DNA from 2 places in the Fructilactobacillus myrtifloralis genome. Region 2 is predicted to be linked to the other one. Evidence: predicted binding sites of a transcription regulator. Region 2 holds the regulator's gene; the other holds the start of a gene.
The links. Region 2 encodes HrcA, which represses chaperone genes, less so after heat shock. Its sites were predicted from a motif close to TTAGCACTCNNNNNNNNNGAGTGCTAA; they were not measured.

Region 1: the regulator HrcA is predicted to act here: its motif matches at 4,217-4,243, upstream of groES (co-chaperone GroES).

The regions. Positions count from the first base shown of each region.
Region 1 is NZ_CP097116.1:1,313,235-1,323,157, forward strand. It holds gene M3M35_RS06520 (GNAT family N-acetyltransferase) at 1-169, shown strand, start outside; gene tsaD (tRNA (adenosine(37)-N6)-threonylcarbamoyltransferase complex transferase subunit TsaD) at 196-1,230, shown strand; gene M3M35_RS06530 (ABC-F family ATP-binding cassette domain-containing protein) at 1,341-3,284, opposite strand; gene M3M35_RS06535 (redox-sensing transcriptional repressor Rex) at 3,493-4,137, shown strand; gene groES (co-chaperone GroES) at 4,270-4,554, shown strand; gene groL (chaperonin GroEL) at 4,599-6,221, shown strand; gene M3M35_RS06550 (hypothetical protein) at 6,234-6,518, shown strand; gene M3M35_RS06555 (APC family permease) at 6,650-8,488, shown strand; gene lrgB (antiholin-like protein LrgB) at 8,543-9,280, opposite strand; gene M3M35_RS06565 (CidA/LrgA family protein) at 9,287-9,688, opposite strand; gene M3M35_RS06570 (YigZ family protein) at 9,754-9,923, opposite strand, start outside.
Region 2 is NZ_CP097116.1:340,197-350,119, reverse strand. It holds gene infB (translation initiation factor IF-2) at 1-769, shown strand, start outside; gene rbfA (30S ribosome-binding factor RbfA) at 781-1,131, shown strand; gene truB (tRNA pseudouridine(55) synthase TruB) at 1,198-2,109, shown strand; gene ribF (riboflavin biosynthesis protein RibF) at 2,116-3,063, shown strand; gene hrcA (heat-inducible transcriptional repressor HrcA) at 3,142-4,179, shown strand; gene grpE (nucleotide exchange factor GrpE) at 4,192-4,758, shown strand; gene dnaK (molecular chaperone DnaK) at 4,783-6,630, shown strand; gene dnaJ (molecular chaperone DnaJ) at 6,761-7,894, shown strand; gene lepA (translation elongation factor 4) at 8,008-9,828, shown strand.

The DNA.
Region 1 (9,923 bases), 490 kb from region 2:
TTTTACGTGCCGAAAAAGTAACGAAAAATCCCAGAGTTTGGTCCAAGACCTTGGGTTTGTCAAGGTGGATGAGAAACCGGATTACTTTGACGATGGCGAAGCCGCCGTTGACTACCGATTGCATTTAGATAAACGAAACTACTTAGCGGCCAACAATTTTGGACGGTAAATCAGAACGACAGAAGCGGTGAAAACATGAAAGCACAACCGAGTTTAATCCTGGCCTTTGAAACTAGTTGTGACGAAACTAGTGTGGCAGTGATTAAGGATGGCAACGAGATTTTAAGTAACGTGGTGGCAACCCAGATTAAGAGCCACCAACGGTTTGGCGGGGTCGTTCCCGAAGTGGCCAGTCGGCATCACATTGAACAAATTACGATTTGTTTGCAACAGGCTTTGGCTGAAGCCCACGTTACGTACGCGGACCTAACCGGAGTAGCAATTACATACGGACCCGGGCTGGTTGGTTCATTATTAGTCGGCATTACGGCGGCAAAGGCCGTTGCTTGGGCGCACCAGCTCCCCCTCATTCCGGTGAACCACCTTGCGGGTCACATTTACGCCACTAACTTTGTGCAACCGGTGCACTTTCCCGCGGTCGCGCTGGTCGTGTCTGGTGGGCATACGGAATTGGTTTGGATGCCAGCCGAGGGTGAGTTTAAAATCATTGGGGAAACCCGTGATGATGCCGCTGGAGAGACTTACGATAAAATTGGGCGCGTGTTGGGGATTAATTACCCCGCCGGCCCGACCGTGGATCAGTGGGCCCACGCCGGTCACGAAACCTTCCAGTTTCCCCGGGCCATGATTAAGGAAGATAACCTGGACTTTAGTTTTAGTGGGCTAAAAAGTGCGTTTATTAACACGGTTCACCACGCGGACCAGGTCGGCACCTCGTTGAATAAACAGGATTTGGCCGCCAGTTTTCAAGCCGCAGTGATCGACGTGTTGGTCACAAAGACCACGGAAGCATTAGCACAGTATCCGGCCCAGGAATTCATCTTAGCCGGTGGGGTAGCCGCGAACCAGGGGTTGCGTTCGGCACTTCAGAAGGCGGTGACCGCCAAAGGAATACCCTTTGTGATGGCACCGCGGAAGCTGTGTGGCGATAACGCTGCGATGATTGGAGCGGCCGGGGCCATGCTGCAACGCCATGGGGCGCATGCGGACATGAGTTTGAATGCCGAGCCCGGCCTGGAATTTGAGTGGCAAGCAGCGGTTCCTCACTAAGTGAAAGCCAATTTAGTCTCTGACAACCAGGATGCTTTAATTTAGTAGTAACTAAAATAATGGTAACTAAAAATCCCGTTCCAACACGATCGTGCTGGAACGGGATTTTTTTATGGTTCATCTAAGGTTTCGAGGTCTAAGCTTGCAGTTTCCCACTGGGATTCAACCGTTTGTTGGGTAGCTTGCAGTTCGTTTAACTGGGTCTGCAGTTCACTGCTCTTGTTAGCATCCTGATAATTTTCTGGTTTGGTCATGGCCGTTTGGACGCTTTGGATTTGCGTTTCGAGGTGACCAAGTTGGGTTTCTAAATCCTGGATGGTTCGTGCTAACTTCCGTTGTTGCCGTTGGATGTCCTTCTGGCGTTGAAATTGTTGCTTTTGGTCGGAAGCAGGGGCAGTTACAACGGGTTGCTCTGGCTGTTCATGCGCCGCAATTTCTGCTTCCTCCGCTTTTTTAGCCCGGTAATAATCATAGTTACCCATGTAGGTGGTTGAGCCCGCGGCGCTCAGCTCAACGATGTGGGTAGCCAACTTGTTGATGAAATACCGATCGTGAGAAACAAACAAAATCGTGCCTTGAAAGGCCAGGAGGGCTTTTTCCAAGACGTTAATGCTATCGACGTCTAGATGGTTAGTTGGTTCGTCTAGGACTAAAAAGTTATCCCGTTCCATGGATAATTTGGTTAGTAACAGGCGGGCCCGTTCGCCTCCCGAGAGATTGGCAACCTGTTTTTCCACCGCGGCACCGCTGAAGAGGAAGCTCCCGAGGATGGAGCGGATGTCACCTTCCGGAGTGGTCGGGTAATCATCCCAGAGCTCGTGCAGCACGTCCTTTTCGGGATGCAGGCGGGCCTGTTGCTGGTCGTAATAGCCGATCTGGACCCCGGTCCCAAAGCGAATCGTACCCTGAAGCGGGGGCAGTTCCCCTACAATCGTTTTTAATAAGGTTGATTTCCCCACCCCGTTGGGACCAAAGATGGCAACGCGTTGTTGCCGCCTTAAGTGCAGGTTGATGGGGTAACTCAGTTCTTGGTGGTAGCCAATGCCGAGGTTCTCAACGTCTAAGACGACCTCTCCACTTTTACGAGCGGGTTGAAAGTGAAAGCGAGCGGTGGCGTGTTGCTGACTGGGTTTTTCCACCCGTTCGAGCTTGGCAAGTTGTTTTTGCCGGGACTGGGCTCGTTTGGTAGTGGAAGCGCGCACCAGGTTTTTCTGGATGAATTCTTCATCTTTTTTAATTTGGTGCTGCTGCTTTTCGTATTTCTTAGCAGCCAGAGTCAACTGGTGTTCCTTTTCGGTTACAAAGAAACTGTAATTTCCGGCGTAGTAGTTTAAGTGGCCGTGGTCTAACTCATAGATGCCCGTTACCGTCTGATCGAGAAAATAACGATCGTGAGAAATGATTAAAAACGCCCCGGCGTAGGATTTTAAAAAGTTTTCTAACCAGGCGGTCGTTTCCATGTCAATGTGATTAGTCGGTTCATCCAGTAAGAGCAGGTCGGGCTTTTCAAGCAGTAGTTTAGCTAACGCTACGCGGGTTTGTTGGCCACCCGATAGTTCACTGATGGGGCGAGCCTGGTCAGCGGGGCTAAAGCCAAACGCACTCATAATGGTCCGAATCTCCGCGTGGTAGCCGTAGCCGTTGTTTCGTGTAAAATCGGCTTGCAACTGGTCGTAAGTTTTTGAAACGGCGGCTAGTTGGTCCGGATCCTGATTAATCTCCGGCTGACTCATCTGGTCTTCAAGTTGATGAAGCCTAGTTTCCATTTCCTGTAAGCCCTTAAACGGGAGCTCTAACTCGGCTTGAATTGTCCGATCGGAATGGAGTCCGGTATTTTGGGGTAGGTAACCGATCGATAAGTTTTGTTTAGTGGTCACGGTTCCAGAGCTAATCGTTTGGGGATCAACCAGCATTTTTAACAGGGTTGATTTTCCCGCGCCGTTTTGGCCGACTAACCCGAGGTGACTGTGGTCATTAATGGTTAAATTAAGATCTTCAAAGATCGCCACGCCATTAAATCGTTTGGTCAGGTGTTGTGCCTGTAAGATAATCATGGTGATTCCTCCTGTCGTCATCTTATCATATTTACCGTTGTGATTAGGCCGGCTAGTCTGAAAAATGCAAGGTGGACGGGGACAGTTGAGACCCCCGATTGGAATTGGCGGAGCGGGGCTAGCGCTAACCAAAAAATTCACAAACTTTTAGTTTGTGGTAGAATGGTAAAAGTGAAGGTACGACTAATTTTAAGGAGGAAACTAGCCAATGGCAGAAGTTAAAATTCCCCGTGCAACTGCAAAGCGCCTGCCGCTCTATTATCGCTATTTAAACATTTTACATGACGGGGGCAAAACACGGGTCTCATCGACTGAGCTAGCTGATGCCATTCACGTGGATTCAGCGACCATTCGTCGGGACTTCTCCTACTTTGGGGCCCTCGGGAAACGAGGTTACGGGTATGATGTTGATAACTTGTTAGAATTTTTCAAGAACATCCTACATCAGGACCGTTTGACCAACTTGGCCCTAGTGGGGGTTGGAAATCTTGGTCACGCCCTGTTGAACTTTAATTTCCATCAGGATAGCAACATTCGGATTTCCGCGGCGTTCGATGTGAATCCAAAGAACGTCAACACGATTCAGGGAGGCGTCCCCATTTACCCGATGGATCAAATGATTAACCAGCTCCGGGACCAACAAATCAGCGTGGCCATTCTAACCGTTCCGGCGAAGGTCGCCCAAGACGTTGCAGATCAAGTTTCGGAAGCCGGGGTAAAGGGGATTTTAAACTTTACGTCCCGGCGCTTGGATGTTCCTGATGACATTCGGGTGCACAACGTGGATTTGACCAACGAATTGCAAACCCTCATTTACTTTATTGATCATTATGATGAAACAACCGAGGAATAGGAGTTACTGCTACAGTAACTCTTTTTTTGAAACTAAATTCTTGCATTTTCCCAGCTGGGGGATTATATTAATAATGTAATTAGCACTTGATGAGTTTGAGTGCTAAAACGTTACTTTATTGGAGGGATTAAGATGTTACAACCAATTGGAGATCGGGTTATTATCGAAGTAGAAGATCAACCAGAAGAAACAGTGGGTGGCATTGTCCTCGCAGACAACGCGAAGGAAAAACCAACCCAAGGCAAGGTCGTTGCTGTTGGAGCCGGACGGGTGCTTGACAGTGGCGAACGGGTCGCTCCAGTAGTTCAGGAAGGCGACAACGTGATGTTTGATAAATACGCCGGCACCAAGGTTAACTATGCAGATCAAGAATACTTGGTAATGCACGAAAACGACCTCTTAGCAATCGTAAAATAAGCGTAACAATGGAACACAAATAAAATCAACATGAGGTGATTAAAATGGCTAAAGAGCTTAAATTTTCAGATGACGCACGGAGCGCAATGCTCAAGGGTGTTGATAAATTAGCTGATACAGTTAAAACGACAATGGGTCCAAAGGGTCGTAACGTTGTTTTAGAAGAAACAGCTGGCGATCCAACCATTACTAACGATGGGGTCACGATTGCTAAGGCAATTAGTTTACCGGACCACTTTGAAAACATGGGGGCTAAGTTAGTTTCTGAAGTAGCTTCCAAGACGAACGATGTTGCTGGGGACGGAACCACTACTGCAACTGTTTTGACCCAAGCAATTGTCAAAGAAGGTATGAAGAACGTCACGGCCGGTGCTAACCCGGTTGGTGTACGTCGGGGAATTGAAAAAGCAACCCAAGCCGCTGTAGACAGTTTGCGGAAGATGAGTCACAAAGTTGAAAACAAAGACGACATCGCACAAATTGCTTCCATTTCTTCCGCTAGCAAAGAAGTTGGAAGTTTGATTGCGGAAGCCATGGAAAAGGTTGGTAACGATGGGGTAATTACCATCGAAGACTCCAAGGGAGTGGAAACCAGCTTGGACGTGGTTGAAGGAATGGAATTTGATCGTGGTTACATGTCCCAATACATGGTTACTGATCAAGAAAAGATGGAAGCCGATCTCGATAATCCATACATCTTAATTACTGACAAAAAGATTAGCAACATGCAAGACATCATGCCCCTCTTACAATCAGTCGTTGAACAAGGTCGGGCACTGTTAATCATTGCCGATGACATTGGTGGCGAAGTATTGCCAACCTTGGTCTTGAACAAGATGCGGGGAACGTTTAACGTGGTTGCCGTTAAGGCCCCTGGTTTTGGTGACCGGCGGAAAGCCCAATTACAAGACATCGCCACGTTGACTGGTGCAACTGTCATTAGTGATGACTTAGGCTTTGACTTGAAAGACACGACCGTCGATCAACTTGGTCAAGCTAATAAAGTAAACGTTACGAAGGATAAGACAACCATCGTAGAAGGCAAGGGTGACAAAGAAGCCATTGCTAAGCGAGTTGCTGAAATTAAGGGTCAAATTTCGACGACCAACTCTGAATTTGATAAGGATAAGTTACAAGAACGGTTAGCTAAGTTAGCTGGTGGAGTAGCCGTAATCAAAGTCGGAGCTGCAACCGAAACGGAATTAAAGGAACGCAAGTACCGGATTGAAGATGCTTTGAATGCTACCCGGGCTGCCGTTGAAGAAGGCTTCGTTCCTGGTGGAGGAACTTCCTTCATCAACATCCTCGCTGATGTAGCTGCCGTTGATGCCGATGGTGACGAACAAACGGGAGTTGACATTGTACGTCGGGCTCTTGAAGCTCCAGTTAAGCAAATTGCTGAAAACGCCGGAGTGGATGGTGCTGTAATCGTTGACCACTTGAAGCAAGAAAAACCAGGAGTTGGATACAACGCTGCGGATGGCAAGTATGAAGACATGATTGCCGCCGGAGTTGTCGACCCAACCAAGGTTAGTCGGTCAGCTTTACAAAATGCTGCCTCAGTTTCTTCATTGTTACTTACGACGGAAGCCGTAGTTGCTGAAGAACCAAAAGAAGACAGTAACGACAACCCAGGAATGCCACAAGGAATGCCTGGAATGATGTAGCCTTTTGGATTAATGAAAAGAAGTGATATTATTATGAAGGAAATCTTTTTTGAATCATCAAATGGGAACGACGGAGTTGTTACTATTGATGGCAATGATTTCGAATTTTCAATGGTTTCAATACCAAAAGGTATTGGTGAAAGTGAAGATCAAAAGCAAATTACTTTCCCTGTTGAATTGCAAAATTATTTAGGTCTTGATGATAATTCTTTGTTATTCACAGACGAAAATGATTTCACATTCACTGGTAAAACTAGTGATGGTGAAGATTATGTTGCAAACATTAATCTGAATTAGGTTAATTATTAAAAGGGAAGTTTACGGAAGTAAACTTCCCTTTTGCTGTTGTCGCGAGCTGGGAGTCGGAGTATAGTAGCAGGTGTATTAAAATGCTAGGAAGCAAATTCAAGATATAGGAGTAAAGTTTCATGTGGCGATATTTAAAGCGTTTAATTATTGGCCGACCACTGAAAAGTACTGATGAATCCGGGCAATCCCTGACGAAATTTAAGGGCTTGGCGCTCTTGTCATCTGATGCCTTATCCTCAGTGGCCTACGGAACGGAACAAATTACGGTAGTCTTGATTACGTTATCGACCGCCGCCCTCATGTATCAAATGTGGATCGGGTTGCTAGTGTTAGTGTTACTAGCAGCCATTACCCTGTCGTATCGTCAAATCATCTATGCTTACCCCTCTGGTGGGGGAGCGTACGTGGTTGCACGCACCAACTGGGGGGAAGGCGCCGGCCTGGTTGCCGGGGGCTCCCTACTGGTTGATTACATGTTAACCGTGGCGGTTTCGACCACCTCTGGAACGGAAGCCATCACCTCTGCCATTCCGAGTCTTTATCACTACCAGGTGCCCATCGCGGTGCTAATCGTGCTGTTTATCATGGTATTGAACTTACGGGGAATGCGCGATTCGGCCGCGTTTCTGGTCATCCCGGTGTACTTCTTTATCTTAATGATTATTTTGATGATCATCATCGGTGGCTATAACATTCTGACGGGGAAAATCGCGTACCACGCGGCTGCGCCGCTGAACGCTTCGGTGAAGGGCATGACGTTGCTGCTCTTCTTCAAAGCCCTTTCGGCAGGGTCAGCCTCCCTGACTGGAGTGGAAGCCATCAGTAATGCCGTTCCTAATTTTAAGCAGCCTAGTCGGAAGAATGCGGCGAATACGTTGGCATTAATGGCCATTATTTTGGCGCTTTTCTTTGGTTCCATCACCTGCTTGAGTTACTACATGGGCATTATTCCCAACGTTAAGGATACCGTGTTGTCCCAAATCGGGAGCGGAGTCTTTGGCCACGGGTTCTTCTATTACATGTTGCAACTTGCGACCGCGCTAATTCTAGCGGTTGCTGCTAACACGGGATTCTCGGCCTTTCCAATCCTGGCCTACAACATGGCGAAGGATAAGTATTTGCCGCACGCCTACCTGGATAAGGGGGATCGTCTCGGTTATTCCAACGGAATTATTTCACTGGCGATTGGAGCCATCACGTTGATTTTGGTTTTCAACGGGAAGACCAATCTGTTGATTCCACTTTATGCCGTCGGGGTGTTTGTGCCATTTACCCTGTCACAGTCCGGGATGATTGTGCACTGGTTCCATCATAAGGAAGGTTTCTGGCCGGGAAAGATGTTCATTAACCTAGTTGGAGCTGGAATGTCTTTGATGCTGGTAGTCATCCTGTTTTCCCTCCGCTTTAGGGACGTTTGGCCGTACCTGATCATCATGCCGTTGATTTTGTACATGTTTTATCGGATTCACAATCACTACGAGCAAGTGGCGCGTCAGTTACGGATTGATAACAAGGATGCCGCCGCCCAAATTCGCAAGTACGATGGGTCAACGGTGATTGTGTTGGTCGGAAACGTGACGCAAGTTACCCGCCAGGCAATCAGCTATGCCACTTCGATTGCGAACCAGGTGGTTGCCGTCCACGTCTCCTTTAATTCTGATCCGGAGAGTGAAAAGAAGATTGAGGACCAGTTTAAGCATGAATATCCAGACATTCGGTTTGTTAACATTCACACTTCATACCGCTCCCTCAACGATCCGGTGCTCCGGTTCTGTGATGTAATTGCCCGCAAGGACGATGAGATTAACTACTCCACGACCGTGCTTGTTCCGCAGTTTGTGCCTCGGCACCACTGGCAACAAGTCCTGCATAACCAAACGGGACTGCGGCTTAGAGCAGCGCTTAATTCGCGGCAAAACATCATTGTCTCAACCTATAACTATCATTTAAGTAATTAAATTTATCCACAAAAAAACCGTTCGGAGAACCGAACGGTTTTTTATATGATTAATTTATAAATGAACCAGATTAGCAAAGATGGGCACGACAATGTCCACCACGATTGAGATAATGACCACTGAGATAGCAGCCATGGAACCCTGCACTTCACCCAGTTGGAGCGCTTTCGCTGATCCTAACGTGTGCCCGGCGGTTCCCAGTCCGAGCCCCACGCCGATTGGATTCTTGAGGTGGAAAATTTTAATTAACCAGTCCCCAATGGCGTAAATGATGACGGCGTTCAAAATGCAGGCCATCGCGGTTACGGCTGGAATACCGTGAATCCCAGCGGCAATTGGCATTGCAACGGCCGTGGTAGCTGCCTGCGGTAACATTGAGGCAATTCCGGCGTTGTTAAGCCCGAGGAGCTTTGAGACAAAGTACATGATAATGACCGAAATGGTCAGCCCAATCACCAGAGCCAGGATGATTTCTATCCAGTACTTCTTCACAATATCATTGCGTTTGAACAGGGGAATGGCAAAGGCAATCGTAGCGGGATACAGGAACCAGAAGATGATGTCACCACCAGGCTTGTAGAGGTTTTTGTAAACCCAGACGACGTCGAGATTAGTTACTTTGGCTAGTAACCAGAGCAAGAACACCCCGAGCACCATGCTGACAAAGAGCGGTTGGAAGAGGAAAAACCCCTTGGTCTTTTTAAACAGCACCGTACCGATTAGATAGACGACGAGCGAGAGGGCGATTCCAAACATCGGCGTCCCCAAGAATTTTAATAATTCAGCTTGCATATGTAACTACTCCTTTCCGGGAAAGAGGCGCTGGCGCAGCCAGATGAGGGCCGTGGCTACGAGAGCCACCGAGACTAACATGACCACCGTTGAGATGATAATCATGACGATCATTTGGAGTCCCGAATGCTTCATGATGTTCAGGTCGGCGGCCAGTTGAATTCCAGAGGGAACAAAGAGAAAGGCCAAGATGCTAATCAAGAAGTTACCGACCTTTTCCACGTGAACTGGTTTGATCAGGCGGAAAGTGAGTAGGAGATACAGCAGGATTAACCCGATGACCGGTGCTGGAACCGGGAAATTTGCGGGAAATAGAGCTGAAATTAAGTAGGAAACAAATAAAATCACGGCATAAATTCCCATTTGCACTAAAATGGGGGCCGCTGGTTGTGAATCTTTAGATGACATGAAAAAACTCCCTTCAATTGTGATTTATTTCACTACCATTATACCAGAGCCCCCGTGAAACGCAATCAGGCTTGGGGGCGTTTCACTGGTTGTTCGACGAATTGCGGCCCCGCACTTTGAATGGTAACGTTGCCGGCCAGGTGATTAGTTAAAGCTGTTTTGAGAGGTTCCAATTGATCCTGGGCCACAGAGGTAGTGACGGTCACCTCCGTTTGAAAATCAACGTTTTGAACTT
Region 2 (9,923 bases):
CGTTCCAGAAGCCGGGGACCGCTTTGTCGTCTTTAATGACGAAAAAACCGCGCGGGCGGCCGGAGAAGAACGGGCCAAGGAAGCGCAGATTGAAGAGCGAAAGCAAAATAATCGAGTGACCCTGGATAACCTGTTTGATTCCATGAAACAAGAAGACATGAAGCAGGTTAACGTCATTATTAAAGCGGACGTGCAGGGTTCCGTAGAAGCGTTAGCCGATAGCTTGAAGAAGATCGATGTTGAAGGTGTTAACGTTAACGTTATTCATGCTTCTGTGGGAGCGGTTAACGAAAGTGATATTGCCCTAGCAAAGGCTAGTAACGCAATCATCATTGGATTTAACGTCCGGCCAACGCCCCAGGCAAAGGTCCAAGCCGAAACGGATAAGATTGATGTGCGGCTGTACCAAGTAATTTACAATGCGATTGACGATGTTACCGCGGCGATGAAAGGGAAACTTGATCCTACTTACGTCGAAGAGGTTACCGGAAGCATTGAAGTGCGTCAGATTTACAAGGCCTCGGCGGTCGGAACCATCGCTGGAGGAATGGTCAGTGATGGATACGTTCGCAACGACAGTAAGGTGCGGCTCGTCCGCGATGGCGTTGTGAAGTACGACGGTGAACTGGGCAGCTTGAAACGCTTTAAAGACGATGTTAAAGAAGTTAAACAGGGTCACGAATGTGGGTTGACGATTGCTAACTACAATGACATTAAGGTTGGCGACGTCATTGAAGCTTACCACATGAAAGAAGTCGCTCCTAAGTAAGGAGGAAAGCAATGGCACAACAATATCGAGTTGGACGGCTCCAACAAGAGATTCAAAAAGAAGTTGATGATATCCTGTTGAAACGAGTGCGTGATCCCCGGGTTCAGGGAGTTACAGTGACCGGGGTGAAAGTAACTGGTGATTTACAGCAGGCAACGATCTTTTACAGTATTTTATCCAGTGATCCAGCTGAACAAGAAAAGGTCCAGCAGGGTCTTGATAAGGCAACTGGGTTAATTCGGGGTGAATTGGGACATCGGTTGAGTATTTACGTTACACCGGAAATTCACTTTGAGCGCGATGAGTCAATTGAGTACGGAAGTAAAATTGACCAGTTGCTAAACAACCTAAAACGCCAATAAAAAAATGACTGAGAAATTTTTTCTCAGTCATTTTTGCGTAGTTAGTAATTAGTAAGGAGTGAGGATATGGTAAATGGGATTATTCCCCTCTATAAACCGTTAGGGAGAACCAGTTTTGATTGCGTGAGTCAGGTGCGTAAGATTGTACACCAAAAAAAGGTGGGTCACAGTGGGACTTTAGATCCTAATGTTGACGGAGTCTTGCCGATTTGCCTTGGGAATGGAACCAAGGTGGTTGACTATTTGATGGCATCGGGAAAGACCTATCGGGGGGCAATTACGCTTGGCTTTGCGACAACCACGGAGGATCTTGACGGCGAAATTATTGCAGAACAACCCCATTTTCAACCGCTCACGCAGGCCCAGATTAAACGTGGATTACACCACTTTGTCGGGACCATTCACCAGATTCCACCCATGTATTCAGCGGTGAAGGTGAACGGACGCCGCTTATATGATTATGCTCGGCGGGGGGAAACGGTCACGCGTCCGCAACGAACCGTGCAAGTTACGGAATTTACCCAACTTGACGAAGCCATCGTTGACGAAGCGGCTGGCACCCAAACCATCTTTTTTGAGGTTCACTGCGGAAAAGGGACCTACGTGCGCACTCTGGCCGTTGATTTTGGTCGGCTATTTGGGCTTCCGGCCGTCATGTCCCAGCTCACCCGGGTGGCGAGCGGCGGTTTTGACATTCAACAAACGGTTTCATTAGATACCTTAGCCACTGCTCAAGCAGCTGGCCAGCTAGAGGACCTAGTGTATCCGATTGATCATGCCCTGCATGCTTTTGCGCAGGTGGAATTGACGAACGAGCAGTGGCAACGAGTTCAGCACGGTGGCTTTCTCGCTCCCAGTGAATTGAACAGCACTGAAGCAGAGGTGGTTTTACGGTATAATGGGGAAGATAAGGCGTTATACTACTACAATGAAAAGCACCACCAGTATCAACCACAAAAAATGTTTAGTTTGGAGTAATCACTAATGCAGATTATGCAGTTAACCTATCCGCTCGCACCTGACTTAGAATTTCCCACTCCCGTAGTGTTAGCAATGGGCTTTTTTGACGGCGTGCATCAGGGCCATCAACAAGTCATCGAAAGGGCGCGGCACTTAGCTGCGCAACGGAACTTGCCGTTAGCGGTCTTAACTTATGATCACCATCCCGCACTTGTTTACCAAAAATTGACGGGGGACGCGGCGCGCTATTTAACCCTAAAAACAGCGAAGTACGAACGCTTTGCAGCCTTAGGGGTCGATTATGTTTACGAAGTGAACTACGACTATTTGTTTCAGGCGCAGACCCCGCAGGAATTTGTGGATAATTTTATTATCCGCATGCAAGCTCAGGTAGTGGTCGCCGGGTTCGATCATACCTACGGGGAGCGGGAGGCCGCCATGGATAATCTGACTGACTACGCCCAGGACCGCTTTACGGTGGTGACGGTGCCGGCCACCACCGTTGATGGGAAGAAGGTCAGCTCAACTCGCATTCGGCGCAATCTTAGTGCCGGCCACATTGAAACTGTGAACCGGTTATTACAACGTCCATTTCAAATTACGGGGACCGTGGTTCATGGGTTCGCCCGGGGACGGACCCTCGGGTATCCAACCGCGAACGTTCAATATGACGACTTACAACGAATGCCGGGGTTAGGCGTTTACCTAGTTAAGATGCAGATCAACGACCACTGGTATCCGGCCATGGCATCGATTGGTAAAAACGTGACCTTTGGCGATCAAAATCCGGTGACCTTAGAGGTGCATCTCTTTGATTTTAATCAGAATCTATACGGAAAGCAGGTTGCGGTTCAGTTTTTAACCAAAACGCGTGACGAGGTCAAATATCAGGGCCCGGAAGCGTTGGTAGCCCAGTTGCGACGTGATGAGCAGGAAGCGAGAAAGTTTTTTAAATTAGAGCGTAATTCTTGACCTGCATGGTTATCCTTGGTACAGTATAAATGTACCTTAGCACTTGGTGATTGAGAGTGCTAAAAAGAGGTGGTGAAGATGCTCACTGAGAGACAAAATCTGATTCTGAAACACATCGTTGACGCATATTCACAAACCGGAGAACCAGTTGGTTCAAAGTATCTAGCCGATCATTTACCGATTAAGGTTAGTTCTGCGACCATTCGCAATGAAATGAGTGTGCTAAGTCACAATCATTTCATTGAACAGGTACACACTTCCTCCGGACGGGTTCCCTCTTATCAAGGTTATCGCTACTACGTTGATCACCTGACGGAACCGATTCCACTAGAAATGAAAGCACGCGACTACATCACGGAAACGTTAGATGATTCGTTTAAACAGATTGATGACATCGTGAAGCAGTCAGCTGATTTGTTATCACAAATTACTGATTACACGGCGCTAACCTTTGCACCGACGTTACAATCCCAGGATGTGGTTGAGTCGTTTCGCCTGACTCAGATTAATCATCAGAACTTTATGGCGATTATGATGATGAAAAGTGGATTAGTGCAGAGTCAACCGTTTCTAACCGAAGAAGCGTTGACGCCAGGTAGTAGTGCGAAAGTGGAAGCCTGGTTAAATCAACACTTACGGAATCAACCGTTGGCAGCGGTTACCCGGAGCTTGGAAAATGAAGTTGCCCATGGCGGGCAGCCTTTGGCGGACTTTACGCAAATTGTAAATGCCTTCATGATGGTTGCTAGTAAGTTACAACATGACCAATTCTTTGTGAGTGGTCGGAGTAATTTATTCCATGGGATGGGGGCAGAAGCCTTTGCTAACTTGAAGCCCCTCTATTCATCTTTGAGTTCTGCCGCTGACTTGGCAACGATTTTACAGCCCAGTGGTCGGGATGTTTCCGTACGCTTGGGCGTTGAATTGCCCAACGATCTATGGCGAAACTATAGCATTATTAGTGGAACTTATGATGCCGGAGAACACGGAACTGGTCGCATTGCGGTAATTGGTCCAACCCGAATGTTTTATCCCCGGGTGATGGGGCTAGTTGATGCGTTTCGTGATGAATTACAAACAAGAATTCGTAGTTATTATCATGACTACGACCAATAAAGGAGGGTTAGCATGGCCAAAGACAAAAAGCAGCCAGCTGCTGAAGCAGCCCAAGCTGACCAATCAACTGCTACTAATCAAGCAGACCAAGCGCAACCGGATGCTTCGAAGACAACCGAAGCTTTACAGGCCGAAGTTGATAAATTACAACAACAGTTGGATGACAGCCAAAATGATTATTTACGGTCCCAAGCAGAGATTCAAAACATGCAAAAACGGAACCAAAAAGAACAAAGTGAGTTGGCTAAGTACGGCTCACAATCACTGGCTAAGGACATTGTCCCCGCTTTGGATGACTTGACCAGAGCACTAAACGTGCAGGTAGATGACGAAAGTGGGCGGCAGTTAAAGACCGGGATTGAAATGGTGGTTAAACACCTGCAAAAGGCGCTCACCGATAATGACATCCATGCGATTGATGAGGTGGGAGTTAAATTTGATCCCGAAGTGCACCAGGCAGTGCAAACCGTTCCAGCTAGCGATGAACATCCAGCTGATACGGTCGTGCAGGTGCTACAAACAGGTTACCGCTTAGCTGATCGAATTATTCGGCCAGCAATGGTAATCGTCGCACAATAAAGAAAAATAAAAGGAGATACAACAATGGCAAGTAATAAAATTATTGGAATTGATTTAGGTACCACTAACTCAGCTGTAGCGGTAATGGAAGGTGGCAAACCTAAAATCATTACGAACCCAGATGGGTCACGGACTACTCCTTCAGTAGTGGCTTTTAAAGACGGGGAAACTCAAGTTGGGGAAGTTGCTAAGCGGCAAGAAATTACAAACCCGAACACGGTTCGTTCCATCAAGAGTCACATGGGTGAACAAGGCTACACAGTTGATATTGATGGCAAGAAATACACACCACAACAAATTTCAGCTATGATTTTGCAATACATTAAGGGCTATGCTGAAGATTACCTTGGTGATACGGTTACTGAAGCTGTTATTACCGTTCCAGCTTACTTTAATGATGCCCAACGGCAAGCAACTAAAGATGCCGGAAAGATTGCCGGATTAGATGTAAAGCGGATCATCAACGAACCGACGGCCGCTTCCTTGGCATATGGTTTGGACAAGCAGGATAAAGATGAAAAGATCCTGGTTTACGATTTAGGGGGCGGAACGTTTGATGTTTCTGTCCTAGAATTAGGGGACGGAGTTTTCCAAGTTCTTTCGACTAATGGTGATACGCACCTTGGTGGAGATGACTTTGACCAACGAATCATTGATTGGTTAGTTGCTAACTTCAAACAAGAACAAGGCGTTGACTTATCCCAAGATAAGATGGCTTTACAACGGTTGAAGGATGCAGCTGAAAAAGCTAAGAAGGAACTTTCTGGGGTTAACCAAACTGAAATTAGCCTGCCGTTCATTGCTTCTAATGACAATGGTCCATTGCACTTGCAAACCACTTTAACGCGGGCTAAGTTCAATGAATTAACTTCTGACTTAGTTGATAAAACGAAGGTTCCATTTGAAAACGCCCTGAAGGATGCTGGCTTAAGTACAAGTGACATCGACGAAGTAATCCTAAACGGTGGTTCAACCCGGATTCCTGCTGTTCAAGAAGCCGTTAAGAACTGGACGGGTAAGAACCCGAACCACTCCATTAACCCTGATGAAGCAGTTGCCTTAGGGGCTGCCATTCAAGGTGGGGTTCTGACTGGAGACGTAAAAGACGTTGTGCTGTTGGATGTTACGCCGCTGTCCCTTGGAATTGAAACGATGGGTGGAGTAATGACGAAGTTGATCGACAAGAACACGACGATTCCAACTTCGAAGTCCCAAACCTTCTCGACCGCTGCTGATAACCAAACAGCTGTAGACATTCACGTGTTGCAAGGTGAACGGCCAATGGCTGCTGATAACAAATCATTAGGTCGGTTCCAATTAACTGATATTCCGGCCGCTCCGCGTGGGGTTCCTCAGATTGAAGTTACCTTTGATATTGACAAAAACGGGATTGTAAACGTTTCTGCTAAGGACAAAGGTACTGGTAAGGAACAAAAGATTACGATTAAGGACTCCAATGGTCTGTCTGATGAAGAAATCGATAAGATGATGAAAGAAGCCCAAGCTAACGAAGAAGCCGACAAGAAGAAGAAAGAAGAAGTTGACTTGAACAACGAAGTTGACCAATTAATCTTCCAAACTGACAAGACTTTGAAGGACGTTGAGGGCAAGGTTTCTGAAGCAGAGATTAAAGAAGTTAAAGATGCTGAAGAAGAATTGAAGAAAGCAAAAGCTGACAACAACCTTGAAGACATGAAAGCGAAGAAGGATGCTTTGAATGAAAAGGTACAAGCAGTTGCAGTTAAACTTTACCAACAACAAGCTCAAGATGGACAAGCTGGCGCTGGCAAAGATGCTGATTCAGCTAAGCAAGGCGATGATCAGACCGTTGACGGTGACTTTCACGAAGTAAACGATGACGATCAAAAATAATTAGCCCGTTTTAAGTTCCTAATCAGTGGGAGCTTGCCTGCCAAATGGGTGGGTAATCAAAAAGCCAAAGCCATTATGAACGCTTTGGCTTTTTGTTTTAGAATGGGGCAATAAAACGAGGAGGATTATAATGGCAGCGAAAAATTATTACGATGTCTTAGGCGTTTCAAAAGATGCGACCGAAAAAGATATCAATCACGCCTATCGCCACCTATCCAAAAAATATCATCCGGATATTAATAAGGAACCAGGAGCTGAAGCCAAGTTTAAAGAGATCACTGAGGCTTATGAAGTTTTAAGTGATAAGCAAAAGCGGGCAAACTACGATCAATATGGTTCCGCAGATGGTCCACAAGGCTTTGGCGGTGGTGCCGGAGGTGGCTTTAATGGCGCTGGCGGTGCTGGATTTGGTGACTTTTCAGATATCTTTAGTGATTTGTTTGGTGGCGGGGGTCGGCGTCGAGCTGATCCAACGGCGCCCCAACAAGGGGAAGACCTGCAGTACCAAATGACGCTGACCTTTGATGAAGCAATCTTTGGAAAGACGACGAAAATTAGTTACCACCGGGAAGCTGAATGTCCGGATTGTCATGGTAATGGAGCTAAACCAGGGACCCAACCAGAAACCTGTCCTGATTGTCACGGTTCTGGCCGGATTGCGCGGACGGTTAACACCCCCATGGGCCAGATGCAAACCCAAACCACTTGTCCTAAGTGTGAGGGAACTGGAAAATTAATTAAGGAAAAATGTCCAAAATGTGGTGGAACTGGGAAGATTGAAGAAAACCACGAGGTTGAAATCAAGGTTCCAGCCGGTGTTGAAGAAGGACAGCAGATGCGCCTGCAGGGCCAAGGGAATGCTGGGATTAATGGTGGCCCCTATGGAGACCTGTTTGTAGTCTTTCGGGTGCTGCCGAGTCAAGGCTTTCAACGTGACGGTTCCACGATTTACTACAACAAGGAAATTTCCTTTGCGGATGCGGCTTTAGGAAATGAAGTGGACGTCAAAACCGTTTATGGTGACGGCAAACTGACGATTCCAGCGGGAACCCAGACCGGGACGGTCTTTAAGCTTAAGGGCAAAGGAGCACCACGATTGCACAGCGATAGCAAGGGTGACGAAATGGTGCGCGTGACCGTTGTGACTCCGAAGAAATTATCGCCAGAACAAAAGTTAGCGATGCAAGCCTTTGCGGAAGCGAGTGGGGAACATCCGATTCCTGAAAAAGGATTTTTTGAAAAGTTAAAGGATAAATTAAAATAACTAGTAGAGCGAGATGGTGGTCTCGCTCTATTTGTTTCTGCGGCGGCCCATTGGTATAATTAAGAAAAAACGAACGAAGTAAGAAAGCGGGAAATAACGTGGATTATAATGCAATGCAAACTGCCCAACGCAAGATTCGTAACTTTGCGATTGTGGCCCATATTGACCATGGGAAGTCGACCCTGGCTGACCGCATTCTAGAGTTAACTGACACGGTATCGAAACGGGAGATGAAGGATCAACTGTTAGATAACATGGACCTGGAACGGGAACGTGGGATTACGATTAAGTTGAATGCGGTTCAACTGAAGTACCATGGTAAAGATGGGGTTGATTATGTCTTCCATCTAATTGATACCCCGGGGCACGTTGACTTTTCGTATGAAGTTTCACGGAGTTTAGCTGCCTGTGAGGGTGCCATTTTGGTTGTGGATGCGACCCAGGGAATTCAGGCACAAACCCTTGCTAATGTTTATCTAGCCCTAGACGACAACCTAGAAATTTTGCCCGTGATTAATAAGGTGGACTTACCGTCCGCCGAACCAGAGCGGGTTAAACAGGAAATTGAAGATGTGATTGGGCTCGATACCAGCGATGCGGTTGAAATTAGTGCGAAGACCGGGCTGAACGTTGACCAATTGTTAGCAGAAATTGTGGCGAAGATTCCGGCGCCAACTGGTGAAATTGAGGCGCCCTTAAAGGGGCTAGTTTTTGACTCCATTTATGATGATTATCGGGGCGTGGTTCTTAGCGTCCGGATTTTTGAGGGAGTCGTCAAAGCCGGGGACCGGATTCGATTGATGAACAGCGGGAGCGAGTACGAAGTGACCGAGGTTGGGGTTAACTCGCCCAAACCACTTCCACGGGATTATCTGATGGCGGGGGATGTTGGTTACTTAACCGCTAGCATTAAGGATATTACGCAAACCCGAGTGGGAGATACCATTACGAAGGTCGATGAACCGGCGGACCAGGCCTTACCCGGGTATCGGGAAATGATTCCGATGGTCTATGCGGGGCTTTATCCAACCGATAACGCGAAGTTTGAAGATTTACGGGAAGCCTTGGAAAAACTGAAATTAAACGATGCGTCCTTGGAATTTGAACCAGAGGTTTCTGAAGCTCTGGGCTTTGGCTTTCGGTGTGGCTTTCTGGGCTTGTTGCACATGGATGTGGTGCAGGAACGCTTGGAACGCGAGTTTAACCTTGATTTAATCACTACGGCGCCGTCGGTTACCTACCACGTAAACCTAAATGGGGGTGGCATGGTTGAGGTGGAAAATCCAGCCGAAATGCCGGATGTTTCCAAGATTAACAACATTGAAGAACCATACGTAAAAGCAACAATTATGGTCCCGAATGACTACGTTGGGGCGGTAATGAAACTTTGTCAGGCACGCCGGGGTGACTTTGTTACCATGGAATACCTTGATGATGCTCGGGTGAACGTCATTTACCAGATGCCCCTGTCAGAAATTATTTTTAACTTTTTCGATAAGTTAAAATCAAGTACAAAGGGTTATGCCTCCCTTGATTATGAAGTAGATGGTTATCAAGTTAGTGACCTAGTGAAGGTCGATATTCTCTTGAATGGGGATCAAGTCGACGCCCTGAGTTTTATTGCACACCGCCAGTTTGCGGAGGACCGGAGTCGCGAGATTGTACGCAAATTAAAGGAAATTATTCCGCGGCAAAACTTTGAGATTCCAGTTCAAGCTGCGATTGGCTCAAAAATCATTGCCCGGACGAACATTAAAGCCTACCGGAAAGATGTGACCTCGCGGATTCACACGGGGGATCCCGACCGGCGGGCTAAGTTGTTAGAGAAGCAGAAACGTGGTAAGAAGCGAATGAAGGCAGTTGGGAAGGTCGAAATCCCCCAAGCAGCCTTTATGACGGTCTTACAGTCTGATACAGAACAAAATGGTGATTAAGCAAAAACCCACTGACTACTTATATTAGTCAGTGGGTTTTTAAGTTAGGCGACTTTCATGGTAATTTGTATTCCGAATTAAACGGACGCAATTAA